3 regions of the Paenibacillus sp. FSL P2-0089 genome follow, and region 2 is predicted to be linked to each of the others. Evidence: a T-box and tRNA genes for the amino acid it is inferred to sense, from the RefSeq annotation. Region 2 holds a T-box; the other regions hold tRNA genes.
What was found. The T-box of region 2 lies ahead of NST69_RS15220 (alanine--tRNA ligase). A T-box ahead of a tRNA ligase gene usually reads a tRNA of that ligase, here a tRNA-Ala.

Region 1 (4,853 bases), 1.6 Mb from region 2:
TCGGCCCGTCGAAGCTTTTATCAATGCTGCCTCTTACTTCCTCTTCAAAACGATCATTCACAGCGTCAAGCCGCTCCTCCAGCACCCAGGCAAAAATCTCATCCTTGCTCTTCACATAATGAAATATCGCCCCCTTAGATAATTGCGACTGCTCCATAATATCCTTTAAGGTGATGGCATGACAGCTCTTGTCCCGCAGCAATTCTTTCGTTGCATCCAACAACTGCCGGATGGTCTGCTTCCGCCGGTCTGCGTTCTTCATTGCTATTCTCCTCTTCTGCCTTACATAGTTAAGATTGGGTTAATTTAAAATATGATTACTGTTGATTATACATACCGACCGTTGGTTTGTAAATTAGTGTGTAAATAAAAAAAGGTTCGGAATGTTCCGGATAACGTGGATTAATTCCTCCATCATTTCTCCGGCTCCCGCACCCGTGATTTTAATACCTGTCCGATCTGGATCTTATTTCCAGTTATGCCTCTTCATCCTCTTCGTCTTCATCTTCATCTTCATCAAAGTCGCCATATTGATCCGGTGCCTCTCCCTCGATCTCCGTGACCATAGGCAGTTTTTGTCCCGGCTTCACTTCAGTCTCTCCCAGATATTGAACAATCATTCTCCACTCATCGCCATAATCGAATAAGAGCAGCATCTTTTGTTTGGGGGTATGAAAGACTTTACTGATTTTCACTTTTTGCACTCCAGGAAACCTATCCCCCGCCCCCACATCAGCAAATGATTCATAGCCTTCCTCAGAGCGTGTCCAGTTTTTGAGATTATCATAGAATCCAAAGGCATGATCCAGATCAAAATCAAAAGATTCAATCGTAACTGCCGCAAGATCGTACAGCGATGCCTTTGCAGAAATTGCAATCTTCCGGGTCGGCCGACCACGCACCGCACCGTTCCAGTCGCTTAAGGTTACTTTGAATAATCTGGCTTGTTCGTTCTTAGTCATCGGACTCTCCCCTTTTATCAATTCATTCTTCCTCACGCATTCTCCGAACCTCATTGTACAGTTTAATAAAAGAAAACAAAAATATAAATCCTCTATAGTATACTGCACGATTAGAACCTCTGTAACTACTTATTGATTCCTGGATTTGTAGCGCTATAATAAGAAACATAGGTTGTGAAGCACACGCCGCTTGTAATGCTCTGCCCCTTCCGAGTTAGATTCTTGGAGAGGGTTGAGTATTGAAGCGGCTTTTTTGCTTGGGAATCAACGCTAATTTGAGTGTTAAAGGAGGAGTATCGATGACGCGATTTGAGCAGCAGTACGAGGAATGGTTAGTTAGCAATCTGAAGAATGAGAGCAACCACAGGCGCAAGGAGCTACTTGGCAAAGGATTAGGCCACGGAACAGTTGAATTTCTCCGCAAGGTATGGTTTCCGGCAATCGGTAATTTCGATCATTTGTTTCCAGAATGGGAAGTGCGTGATTTCAATAACGGGTACCGCTATCTGGACTTGGCTTATATGCCTGGAGATGCAAAAGGCGGGATTGAGATTCAAGGCTATGGACCTCACGCCAGAGATCTGGATGTCAGACGCTTCAAGGATTTATGCCGCCGGCATTGCTTACTGGTCCTTGATAGTTGGACTTTTCTTCCTATTGCTTATCCTTCGATTATCGAAGAACCCAAGCAATGTCAACAGTTGGTGTTGTCTTTTATCGGCAAATTCATTGCGACGGATGTTTCTTCCACATTAACTTGGCTGGAAGCGGAGACCCTTCGTTACGCAAGACGTCTGCTCAGGGCATTCACACCTTTCGAGCTTGCTAAGCATCTCAGGGTAACGGATAGGCACTCCAGACGAATTCTGCATCATTTGCTCGAACAACAGTTACTGGATGTGGCCGGAGGACAGCAGCGTTATCGAACATATCAGCTTAGAGTTTAACGTATGTTTTGGAGCATGAATTATAAAGCTGATATGGTAAAAACACTTGAATTCCGTGGCTGTGAGCGTGAGAAGTAGAGGTATCAATCAGCTGTAACGGACTGAGGCACACCTATTTCTACAAAAAGCACAATTTTACCAAGCTTACGGACTCAGATGGCGCTATTTACTAGATTTCATCTCATATATGGATGGTGAAAAGCAATAAGCGCGATACGGTCCGTTAGCCCTTTTAATTATGCTGAATAAAGAACATAAGGGCTGTGGGGTCCGCAGCAGTCCTTTAGACACATTTAGAACCGAAGGAACTCGATGGAAACCATATTTCGCAGTTTGGGTTCAGGGTTCGGGGGTTCGGGTTCGGGTTCGGGTTCGGGTTCGGGTTCGGGGTTCAAGGTTCGGGAATGGACCTCAAGCCCTTGCTGTTCCCCCACTTAATCACCCATATTCCATGAAACAGCAAAAGAACGGCATCTCTGCCGTTCTTCATGTGATGGACTCTCAGGGGCTCGAACCCTGGACAAATAGATTAAGAGTCTACTGCTCTACCAACTGAGCTAAGAGTCCGTATGAAATTGGTGGAGCCAAGGGGGATCGAACCCCTGACCTCATCGCTGCCAGCGATGCGCTCTCCCAGCTGAGCTATGGCCCCATATTTTTTACAATTTTGCCAATTTAGAATTACATTATGTATTCTAAAATCTGATCTGAGCGAGAAGCTCAAGTCGCTTATTCATCAATGTGTTTCGTAGGCGACTTCTATATAATACAGAAATCTGCTTTCAGTGTCAACACTTTTCCGAAATTAATTTTGATACAAGACGCTCCACCCGGGAACTGACCTCTCAACCTCAAGGCCAGCCCCACTACCCCAATCGAATCCTTCACTTCTAAACGGCGAAGCTTACAGCCCGTCCAGCTCCTCAGTCTTGGACAGCAGTCCCTTCAGTTCCTTCATGAACATGTTAATGTCCTTGAACTGGCGGTACACGGACGCGAAGCGGACGTAGGCTACCTCGTCGACAGGGTAGAGCTGCTCCATGACCAGCTCGCCGATCTGGCGGCTCTCGATCTCGGCGAGAGCGATGCCGCGTAGGCTTTTCTCCACCTCAGATACGATGACCTCCAGGCGCTCTACAGGGACCGGACGCTTCTCGCAGGCACGGATCAGGCCGCGGAGGATTTTGTCACGGCTGAACTCTTCACGGCTGCCGCCTTTTTTGATCACAATCAGGGGGGTCTCTTCAATCATCTCGAAGGTGGTGAAACGGCGGCTGCACAGCTCGCATTCCCGCCTGCGGCGGATGGACTTATTCTCGTTGGCCGGGCGCGAGTCCAGGACTTTGGTATTGGTGTGGTCGCAGTAAGGACATTTCATAAGCTTCTTCACTTCCTCATCATTAGAATGGTCAGGCCCCGTCCCTTGATACGCAAGGGCTATGCGGGCATCATTTAATTTCCAGAAAACACCGTTTATTTGTTGTTATGAATCTGACATGTCCGGCACATAATACAGTTACCAACCGATAGGAGGTGAACAGCAATGAGCCAAAATAACAACTCCAATAACCTGGTAGCTCCAAACTCACGCGGTGCCTTGGAACAACTGAAATATGAAGTTGCCCAGGAACTAGGTATCACCCTCTCCCCAGACGGATACCAAGGCAATAAAACTTCTTACGAAAACGGTTCGATCGGTGGTTACATCACTAAACGTCTTGTAACCCTGGCTGAACAGCAACTGGCAGGTCAGTACAAATAATACCTGCCCACACGACATAAGCTTGCCTAAGAAGTATCGAACGGCCTCCGGCCGTTTGATGCTTCTTTTTACATAACAGCAGCAGTAACAAGCACTCTAGAACTCACTGTAGAGCTCGGTATATTGATCATAATAATAAATTACACGCTGTACGTAGTGACGGGTCTCACCGAACGGAATGTCCTTCACAGAGGCTTCTGTTCCGTCCCATTGCCCTTCATCCAACCAGCTCTGCACCTTACCAGGCCCGGCATTATAGGCGGCTATGACCGCTATACGGTTGCCGTCGAACTGCTTGGACAACGTAGACAAATACCAGGTGCCCAGTTCAATATTGGAGGAGGGCTCTTCCTTCAGCCGCTCCAGCGACACGTCGGGGAGCTTGGCCTTTTCGAGCGCCCACTTGGCGGTATCCGGCATGAGCTGCATGAGCCCCAGTGCGCCTTTTTTGGATTCGCGGCCAGTCTTATAATTGGTCTCCACACGGATGATGGACGCCACCAGGAATGGGTCCATCTCATACGTCTGGCTGTGCTGGCGGATCTCTGCTTTATAATAAATGGGATAAAACCATGACATCCAGTTGGAGCCAAGAAACAGGATCGCGGTGAAGCCGATGAACAGCAGCAGCAGGACTCTTTTTTTGCGCAGCCACTTCATCATATCAGGCCCAGCCTGTCCCACAGACGTCCAACCTGAAGCTCGGCAGATTCAGGATCACCGCTATTGTCGATCACATAATTCGCTTTCCTGCGCTTCAGTTCAATATCCATCTGGGACCTCAGCCGGTCCTCAGCCTGTTCCAGCTTCATTCCGCTGCGCTCCATGAGGCGGGCTAACTGCACCCTCCTCGGAACATAGACCACAATAATCTGATCAAACAAGGAATCCAGCTCTGATTCGTAGAGCAGCGGAATGTCCACAATGACGAGCCGCTGCGGATTCTCCTGTTCAAGCGCATACATCCTGTCCTTGATCTCCCTGCGTATTGCCGGATGGGTCAGGTTATTCAGTGTCTTGAGCGCCTCCGGGTCCCGGAAGACAATCTCGCCAATACCTGCCCGGTCCAGCGAACCGTCAGGCAGCAGAATGCGGTCTCCAAAAGCCTCCACCGCCGCCGCCAGCACCGGGTGCCCGGGGAGCATCACCTCTCTGGCGATGACATCGGCATCCACCAGTGCA
Region 2 (4,853 bases):
ATTTGACCTGAAAGTTTCTTTTGAAATCAGTTTTGTTTGTTAAGCCACTCCGATCGCAGCATTGCATATTGAAATTCATCTACCCAAATGCCTTTGGACATGTAATTTTCGAGCAGGTGTCCTTCACGTCTCATGCCTAAACGCTCTAGCACTTGAATCGATTTTGTGTTCCTCACATCGGTAAAAGCGATCAGCTTATGTTTATTTAGTAAGCCAAACACATAGTCAATCAGGGCACGAAGCGCCTCATTCATGTATCCTTTTCCTTGATGCTCAGGTGCTAGAGTGAATCCTATCTCAACCATTCGGGGTTCATCTGCGAGTGTGTGAATGGCACAATCACCGATTAATTGATCTGACTCCGTTAGAGCAATTGCATATTGGAACCAAGTCCCGGGCTGATCCGGGGAATGTACTATTTGTCTGCTGATAAATGCTTCAGCTTCTTGAAGCGTATAATGATCCCAGGATTGAAAACGGGAAACCTCTGGATTCGTCCGGTATTGATAAAAAGAATGTACATCCTGCAAATCAAACTTTCGAATAACAAGCCGGTCGGAAACGCAATATACTTCGTTTGATTTCTCCATAAGTAAACCTCCTGCATCAATAATTTTCGTTTGTTACAATCTGCGGTGGGCTTGTTCTGCGGCCTCCATGATGATTTCGCCTAAAGTTGGATGCGGATGAATGGTCATGGCCATATCTTCTACCGTTGCTCCCATCTCAATCGCAAGGGATAGCTCAGATATAAGAGTAGATGCTTCAGCGCCTACAATCTGTGCACCTAATACAAGACCAGACGCAGCATGAGCGACGATTTTGACAAAGCCTTCGGTTTCTTTCAGAGCCAGCGCACGGCCATTAATAGAAAAAATAGATTTTCCAACGACAACAGGAATCGATTGTTGTTTACACGCCGTTTCGCTAAGACCAACGCTCGCAATCTCCGGGTGAGAGAACACAACCAGCGGAAGAGCTTTGTAGTCGATGACAGAGGGTTTACCCGCGATCGCTTCTGCTGCAATTTTTGCTTCATATGAAGCTTTATGAGCCAAGGCAGGGCCTTGAACAATATCTCCAATGGCATAGATATGCGGGATAGATGTTCTGCACTGCTTGTCAATCTTGATCAAGCCTTGTGGAGTAGGGGACAGACTTATATTTTCAAGACCCAAGGTTCCATCTGTGTTCGGTTTCCTGCCCACCGTAATTAACGCATATTCAGCTTGAACAACATGGTGTTGATCCTGACGCATATAATGTAGATTGATGTGACTCGTATATTGGTCTGCTCCTGTAACCTTAGCTTCCGTTAAGATGGTTATCCCGTCCTTCTTCAGTTGACGAACGACAGGTGCGACAAGCTCTGCTTCAAATCCGGGTAAAATCTGTTCACCGCCCTCAAGCATCGTAACTGTGGTTCCAAATCTCGCAAACATCTGACCCAGTTCCACGCCAATATAACCGCCGCCAACTACAACAAGGCTCTTAGGAATACCGGCCAGCGATAGCGCCTCAGTGGATGAAAGAATCCGTCCGCCGAAAGGAAGAGCGCTGATTTCAATCGGACGGGAACCGGTTGCCAGAATGAGATGTTTGAAGCCTATTCGGCGCTCATTCTGTTCAGCGTGATGAATTTCAACGGTATTCGCGTCTATCAAGCTGGCTTCTCCTTCGATAACTGTCACACCTGCTGTTTTAAGTAAAAACCGAACTCCTCCAGACTGCTTATCCACCACAGCTTGCTTAAAGAACTGAGCCTCCTGAAAAGAAGAAGCTTCGTCAACAGTATACCAGTGTCTGCGCAAATGAATACGCTCCGCTTCAGCAATCAGCGCTTTGGAAGGAATACAGCCTACATGTGTACATACCCCTCCGATCTGGTGGCGCTCCACAATGACTGTTTTCATGCCCAGTTGTGACGAACGTAATGCGGCTACATAACCGCCAGGCCCCGATCCAATGACCAGGGTATCTACAGCTTCTAATGAGTTCATGATGAGTACCTCCAAAATAAAATATGATGATCGTAATATATTATAATCATCATATTTTAAAAGAGTCAACACTTCATAATAAATTGACATCAAATAATATGATAATTATAATATTTTAAAAACATTCATAAATACAGACTTATACAAAAGGGAGAGAGCAGGATGCCTTATCCGAAAGGACACAAGCTCAAAGTTCGAAGCCATATTATTACCAGCGCAGCCAAAGCATTTCGCACCCACGGCGTGCGGAATATTAGTCTTCCCCATATTATGAAAGGTGCTGGACTGACGCACGGAGGATTTTACTCCCATTTTGCAAATAAAGATCAGCTTGTGATGGAGACCTGTCATTTCGCAATTAGTGACACCATCGACACACTTCAGAGAATTGCAGACCAAAATAAAAATGAAGATCAGACGCCGATTGAGGCCGTCATTGATTTTTACTTAAGCCCTCTGCATCGGGATCAGACGGAAGCCGGTTGTATCTTACCTGCTTTATCAGGAGAGGTTGCCCAGCTACCGGAAAATATTAGGCAAGCGTACACACAAGAGCTGCAACGTTTCATTGCGTTTATTACAAATATGGCTGGGATCGATCCCTCTAATGGTTATGCGTTGGTGAGCAGTATGGTGGGTACTGTGGCACTGGCAAGGGCAGTTAGTGATGAGAAGTTCAGTGATGCTTTATTACAGGCAGGTCGTGTGCAATTCAAACAAATGGTAAGCGCCGGCTCCAGGTTCCCCAGTTAGAACGGAATTGTTATTTGACGAAGTAAGTTGATTGTGCTAGCATTGCTTTAACTTAAAACGAAAAGGCTATGATGAGAAATAGTAACTATTAAGGATCTCACAGAGAGAAGATGGTTGGTGCGAATCTTCATTGATCTAATAGTGAAGCAGTCTCGGAGCTGTGGACCGAACAGAGGAATCTTAGTAGGCTTCAACGGAGTTCCACCGTTATTCAGGAAACAGTATCGGAGCAATCCCGTACTGATAGAGCGCAGAGCAATCTGAAGTTAGGTGGTAACACGGACATAATCGTTCGCCCTAAGTTGACAAGAAACATGTCAGCTTAGGGCTTTTTTGTTTTAAGCATAACTAATATTTAATGGAGGGTTTAGAATGACACCAGATGAGTTGAGACAATCCTATGTTGATTTTATGAAAAGAATAGGGGCTAGCCAAGTGCCTTCTTCTAGCTTGTTACCGGAAAATGATCCCTCAACGTTGTTTACAGGAAGCGGTATGCAGCCGATGGTTCCCTATTTATTGGGGGGAAAGCATCCGATCGGCAATGAGATTGCTAATATTCAGAAGTGCTTAAGGACAGTGGATATTGATGAAGTAGGGGATACGTCGCATCTGACATTTTTTGAAATGATAGGCCGTTGGGAGTTCAAAGCTAATGAACATAACTATAAGCAAAAACAAATCGATGCCATTTGGCATTGGCATATCATCGAATTAGGAATTGATCCGGGCAGGCTGTATATCAGTGCTTTCGCAGGAAGTGATGAACTGAATATACCGAAAGATACGGAAGCCCTTGGGCTCTGGTCAGCAAAATTCAAATCCGTCGGGATAGAACCCATCATTGAAGATGATCCCTGGCAATATGGGGCATCCAGAGGCGGGAAAATATTCTTATACGATGAAAAAGAAAATTGGTGGAGCCGGGCCGGAAGTCCTCTCCATATGCCGGTTGGTGAACCGGGTGGACCCGATAGTGAAATGTTTTATGATCTTGACCCAAGCGGTGATCCACTGGATCATCCTGCTTCTGAAAGCGACAGATTCCTGGAAATTGGGAACAACGTATTTATGTGTTACACAAAAGGAGAGACCGGATTCGTAAAAATGCAAAATCCCAATCTGGATTATGGAGGCGGATTAGAAAGGGTGGCTACAGCCCTTAACGGGGACAAGGATATTTACAATACGGCTTTCTTCCTTAATCCCAAGAACAAGTTGATGGAGCTAAGCGGTAAATCCTATGCTGACGATCTAAAGTCCTTTAGAATCATACTGGATCATGTGAGAGCGGCTACGTTTCTCATTAATGACGGTGCAGAGCCGGCAAATAGTGATGCAGGGTATATAACAAGAAGGCTATTAAGAAGGGCCATCCGTGCGGGTAAAAAAATAGGGATACAAGGAAGCTTTGTGGGTCAGTTGTCTGAAGTTTATATCGATGAAGCAACAGCTTATGAAGATTTGATCCGCAATAAAAAGAAAGTAATTGAAATCGTAAATAAGGAAGAAAGTCTTTTCTATAGAACATTACAGCAAGGAGAATTTGAAATACAGAAGCATCTGAAGAATAAGGGTAAAGTTACGGGGGCAGATGCCTTTTATTTTTACGAAACCTATGGATTTCCCTTGGAGTTGACAGAAGAGTATTTAACTGAAAGTGGATATAGCATGGAAGACAAGGCGTCTTATACAGAAGCGGCAAAGAAACATGCTGAAATGAGCAGAACTGCTTCTGCGGGTAAATTTAAAGGTGGCTTAGCTGAACATTCCGCAGAAACAACCGCGCTGCACACGGTATCTCATTTGCTACTTGCGGGGTTAAGGGAAGTTCTAGGTGATCATGTTCACCAACAAGGAAGTAATATTACTTCCGAACGATTACGGTTTGACTTCAACCATGATGAAAAACTTTCCCCCGAGCAAATAGCTAAGGTGGAGAAGTATGTGAATGATGCAATTTCATCGAAAGCAGTTACCTCTATTTCAGAGCTGCCTAAACTTGAAGCGAAAGAAAGTAATGTGGAAGGAAACTTTTGGGATAAATATCCGGATATCGTTAAGGTGTATACCATCCAAGATCACGAAGGGAAAGTGTGG
Region 3 (4,853 bases), 3.8 Mb from region 2:
TCCGGCTTCTCACCTTAACCTTGCATGTTAAACGTAACTCGCCGGTTCATTCTACAAAAGGCACGCCATCACCCATAAAGAGGGCTCTGACTTTTTGTAAGCACACGGTTTCAGGTTCTATTTCACTCCCCTTCCGGGGTGCTTTTCACCTTTCCCTCACGGTACTGTTTCACTATCGGTCGCCAGGTAGTATTTAGCCTTAGCAGATGGTCCTGCTGGATTCATACGGGGTTTCACGTGCCCCGCACTACTCGGGATCCGTCTCGGAGAGAACACAGTTTAGGCTACAGGGCTTTTACCTCTATCGCGGGCCTTTCCAGACCTCTTCGCCTACTCTATTCCTTTGTAACTCCATGTGAGACGTCCCACAACCCCAAGAGGCAAGCCCCTTGGTTTAGGCTGTTCCGCGTTCGCTCGCCGCTACTGACGGAATCACTATTGTTTTCTCTTCCTCAGGGTACTTAGATGTTTCAGTTCCCCTGGTCTGCCTCTGCGTATCCTATGTATTCAGATACGAGTAACTGCGAATTACCACAGCTGGGTTTCCCCATTCGGACACCCCCGGATCAAAGCTTGCTTACAGCTCCCCGAGGCAGTTTCGTTGTTCGCCACGTCCTTCGTCGGCTCCTGGCGCCTAGGCATCCTCCGTGTGCTCTTAGTAGCTTAACCTCGATTTTTCCGTCAGGAAAATATCGGACAATGAATTTCTTCAACGTCTGTATTTCCATCAAGATCATCGTAGCATCGCCATTAATTCAAAACTTGTTTACACAAGTTCAGCTTAAAGGAATGTTCTAAAACGCAAATTCATTTCGGTATCCAGTTTTCAAGGATCAAGTTGCTGTTATTATGAAACAATCACGACTGTGATGTTCGGAATAACAGACGATGTGCATATACTGTTGTAAAGAAGTTTTGGTGGAGCCAAGCGGGATCGAACCGCTGACCTCCTGCTTGCAAGGCAGGCGCTCTCCCAGCTGAGCTATGGCCCCATATAATCACCCCAAAAAGTGAGGTGTAGCTTCGAGGTTAATTCCGATTACTTTTCGGGGACCCCGGTACTTGCTATTCAATTCTAGATTGTTATATGGTGGGCCTTGGTGGACTCGAACCACCGACCTCACCCTTATCAGAGGTGCGCTCTAACCAACTGAGCTAAAAGCCCATATAACAAAACTTGCAGTAGTGAAGCAATCAATGAATTGATTGTTCGCTTGGCGGCGTCCTACTCTCCCAGGACCCTTCGGTCCAAGTACCATCGGCGCTGGAGGGCTTAACGGTCGTGTTCGGGATGGGTACGTGTGGAACCCCTCCGCTATCGCCACCAAACGCATACGAAAGAGACTTGCTCTTTCAAAACTGAACACGAGTGAGTGTCCGAACCCGAAGGTTCTATTGTGGAAGCGAAGCTTCCGATTTGAATGTCTTCGTTGCAGAAGACGATTCTCCATAGAAAGGAGGTGATCCAGCCGCACCTTCCGATACGGCTACCTTGTTACGACTTCACCCCAATCATCTACCCCACCTTCGGCGGCTGGCTCCCTTGCGGGTTACCCCACCGACTTCGGGTGTTGTAAACTCTCGTGGTGTGACGGGCGGTGTGTACAAGACCCGGGAACGTATTCACCGCGGCATGCTGATCCGCGATTACTAGCAATTCCGACTTCATGCAGGCGAGTTGCAGCCTGCAATCCGAACTGAGACCGGCTTTGCTGGGATTGGCTCCACCTCGCGGCTTCGCTTCCCGTTGTACCGGCCATTGTAGTACGTGTGTAGCCCAGGTCATAAGGGGCATGATGATTTGACGTCATCCCCACCTTCCTCCGGTTTGTCACCGGCAGTCACTCTAGAGTGCCCAGCTTCACCTGCTGGCAACTAAAGTCAAGGGTTGCGCTCGTTGCGGGACTTAACCCAACATCTCACGACACGAGCTGACGACAACCATGCACCACCTGTCTCAACTTTCCCCGAAGGGCACCTGATGCATCTCTGCTTCGTTAGTTGGATGTCAAGACCTGGTAAGGTTCTTCGCGTTGCTTCGAATTAAACCACATACTCCACTGCTTGTGCGGGTCCCCGTCAATTCCTTTGAGTTTCAGTCTTGCGACCGTACTCCCCAGGCGGAGTGCTTACTGTGTTAACTTCGGCACCAAGGGTATCGAAACCCCTAACACCTAGCACTCATCGTTTACGGCGTGGACTACCAGGGTATCTAATCCTGTTTGCTCCCCACGCTTTCGCGCCTCAGCGTCAGTTACAGCCCAGAAAGTCGCCTTCGCCACTGGTGTTCCTCCACATATCTACGCATTTCACCGCTACACGTGGAATTCCACTTTCCTCTTCTGTACTCAAGTCACCCAGTTTCCAGTGCGACCTCAGGTTGAGCCCAAGGTTTAAACACCAGACTTAAATAACCGCCTGCGCGCGCTTTACGCCCAATAATTCCGGACAACGCTTGCCCCCTACGTATTACCGCGGCTGCTGGCACGTAGTTAGCCGGGGCTTTCTTCTCAGGTACCGTCACTCCGGTAGCAGTTACTCTACCGGACGTTCTTCCCTGGCAACAGAGCTTTACGATCCGAAAACCTTCATCACTCACGCGGCATTGCTCCGTCAGGCTTGCGCCCATTGCGGAAGATTCCCTACTGCTGCCTCCCGTAGGAGTCTGGGCCGTGTCTCAGTCCCAGTGTGGCCGTTCACCCTCTCAGGTCGGCTACGCATCGTCGCCTTGGTGGGCCGTTACCCCACCAACTAGCTAATGCGCCGCAGGCCCATCCCCAAGCAGCAGATTGCTCCGCCTTTCATTCTTCTCTCAGGAGAAAAAAGAAATTATCCGGTATTAGCTACCGTTTCCGGTAGTTATCCCAGGCTTGAGGGCAGGTTGCCTACGTGTTACTCACCCGTCCGCCGCTAAGTCTGAAAGGAAGCAAGCTTCCTCTCAAACTCCGCTCGACTTGCATGTATTAGGCATGCCGCCAGCGTTCGTCCTGAGCCAGGATCAAACTCTCCAAATTGGTATTTAGAAAGAGCGATTGCTCATTTTGAAACATCTGACGAGAATTTACATTCTCATTTTTGGATCTCACCGAAGTGATTTCCCACTCACTCGTTGTTCAGTTTTCAAAGATCAATGTCTCATCTTTTGTCGTTGATGTTTGTCTCAGCAGCGACCTTTATAATATATCACAGCACCCTTGTTTCAGTCAAGCGTTTTTTTAATTTCTTTTTTCGCTTTAGCTTCCAGCAAGTGATCCGAAGATCTCCTGTCCAAAGGGCCGAGACTTAATGTATCATGAATCAGGAGCCTTCGTCAACCTCTAAAACAAAGTTAATTTTAATCCCAATAACAGCGCCACTCCCGGTAGCCCAAGAATGGTTACAGCACCTATGGTTGTAGGGTTAAGCGGAATGTGCAGATCGCTTACAACTCCTGAGAAATTAACGATATAAATCCCGAGCGCCGCCAATATAAGATGGGTTCCAAATACACTCAACCAAGCCCAGCCCAGTCTTTTCCTGAATACAATCAGGACCAGCAGCGCTGCAGATATAATCAGAACACCCATCGCAACAGTTCTTAGCATTGTTCTCCTCCTCGCTGACTCAGTCTGTTCATACTTGCAGCTGGCTCCGGTTAAGCCCCAGCCGCTTGGCATCCTTAAGGTGTATCTGATATTTGCGCTCAGCCGCCTCCAGGATATAGATTGCATAGTCAATCTGATCCTGGCCCAGCGCCTCATCAAACATCAGGTAAGCCCGCTCCCATTCAGACTGCGCTTTACGTACCTCTTGGTATACTGTCCCCCATTCCTCTTCCGTCTGCACTGCCTTTTCCTTATCCGTATTCCCGCTCAGCCACTTGGTACTCCACCAACCCATTGCAATCCCTCCTAAGATATATGAATAACTGCAGATGCAACCGGTGATTCACACCCGTTAATCTCATACATATCGGAATAGGGACAAACTTAGAACCGGGAGAGGGAGCTTAGCAGAACTTTTAGCAGAATATGAGCGCTTCTTCCGAAAATCAAAAAAGGAGCCCGAGGGCTCCCTACACTTATAATACAACAGCACAACACTCAGAACAGCTCACGACGGCCTTCCAGCGCCTTCGACAGGGTTACCTCGTCCGCATACTCAAGATCGCCGCCTACAGGCAAGCCATGGGCTATCCTGGTGATCTTGATCTCAAAGGGACGGACAAGACGCGAGATATACATGGCAGTGGCTTCCCCTTCAATGTTGGGGTTGGTAGCCATAATCAGCTCCTTCACCCGCTCATCGCTGAGTCTGGTCAGCAGCTCCTTCAGCCTTATATCATCCGGCCCTATGCCTTCCATCGGCGAAATTGCACCCTGGAGCACATGATAATAGCCGTCAAATTCCTTGGTTCGTTCGATAGCCACCAGATCCTTCGAGTCCTGAACCACACAGATTACCGAAGCATCGCGGGTTTTGTCCTGGCAGATCCGGCACGGGTCGGTATCCGTTATGTTGCAGCAGACCGAGCAATAATGAAGATTACGCTTGACGCTGACCAGGGCTTTGGCGAAATCAATCACCTCGTCCTCCTTCATGTTCAACACATGAAAGGCCAGCCGGGCAGCTGTCTTCGGGCCAATCCCGGGCAAACGTGTAAAAGCTTCTATTAGCTTGGCTAGCGGTTCTGGATAATACAAAGTATCGGTTCTCCTTTGGCAGGGAGTGGAGTAAGCCTAGAACAAGCCAGGAATCTTCATTCCGCCTGTGAATTTACCCATATCGTTGTTCGCCAACTCTTCTGCCTGGGTAAGAGCATCATTAACAGCAGTGATCACCAGATCCTGCAGCATTTCGATATCCTCCGGATC

Region 1: it encodes a tRNA-Ala, which carries the amino acid that the T-box ahead of NST69_RS15220 (alanine--tRNA ligase) is inferred to sense. The anticodon was not compared.
Region 3: it encodes a tRNA-Ala, which carries the amino acid that the T-box ahead of NST69_RS15220 (alanine--tRNA ligase) is inferred to sense. The anticodon was not compared.

What each region holds. Positions count from the first base shown of each region.
Region 1 is NZ_CP152006.1:2,131,242-2,136,094, reverse strand. Features, by position in the region: gene NST69_RS08670 (TetR/AcrR family transcriptional regulator) at 1-262, opposite strand, end outside; gene NST69_RS08665 (hypothetical protein) at 477-962, opposite strand; gene NST69_RS08660 (transcriptional regulator) at 1,262-1,909, shown strand; tRNA gene NST69_RS08655 (tRNA-Lys) at 2,404-2,476, opposite strand; tRNA gene NST69_RS08650 (tRNA-Ala) at 2,486-2,561, opposite strand; gene nrdR (transcriptional regulator NrdR) at 2,814-3,287, opposite strand; gene NST69_RS08640 (alpha/beta-type small acid-soluble spore protein) at 3,453-3,671, shown strand; gene NST69_RS08635 (lytic transglycosylase domain-containing protein) at 3,768-4,331, opposite strand; gene coaE (dephospho-CoA kinase) at 4,331-4,853, opposite strand, start outside.
Region 2 is NZ_CP152006.1:3,690,212-3,695,064, forward strand. Features, by position in the region: gene NST69_RS15200 (MBL fold metallo-hydrolase) at 1-6, shown strand, start outside; gene NST69_RS15205 (GNAT family protein) at 27-590, opposite strand; gene lpdA (dihydrolipoyl dehydrogenase) at 624-2,000, opposite strand; gene NST69_RS15215 (TetR/AcrR family transcriptional regulator) at 2,163-2,753, shown strand; T-box leader at 2,813-3,056, shown strand; gene NST69_RS15220 (alanine--tRNA ligase) at 3,126-4,853, shown strand, end outside.
Region 3 is NZ_CP152006.1:7,488,242-7,493,094, reverse strand. Features, by position in the region: rRNA gene NST69_RS32100 (23S ribosomal RNA) at 1-669, opposite strand, end outside; tRNA gene NST69_RS32095 (tRNA-Ala) at 917-992, opposite strand; tRNA gene NST69_RS32090 (tRNA-Ile) at 1,089-1,165, opposite strand; rRNA gene rrf (5S ribosomal RNA) at 1,213-1,329, opposite strand; rRNA gene NST69_RS32080 (16S ribosomal RNA) at 1,454-3,014, opposite strand; gene NST69_RS32075 (pro-sigmaK processing inhibitor BofA family protein) at 3,318-3,584, opposite strand; gene NST69_RS32070 (DUF2508 family protein) at 3,613-3,879, opposite strand; gene recR (recombination mediator RecR) at 4,083-4,682, opposite strand; gene NST69_RS32060 (YbaB/EbfC family nucleoid-associated protein) at 4,719-4,853, opposite strand, start outside.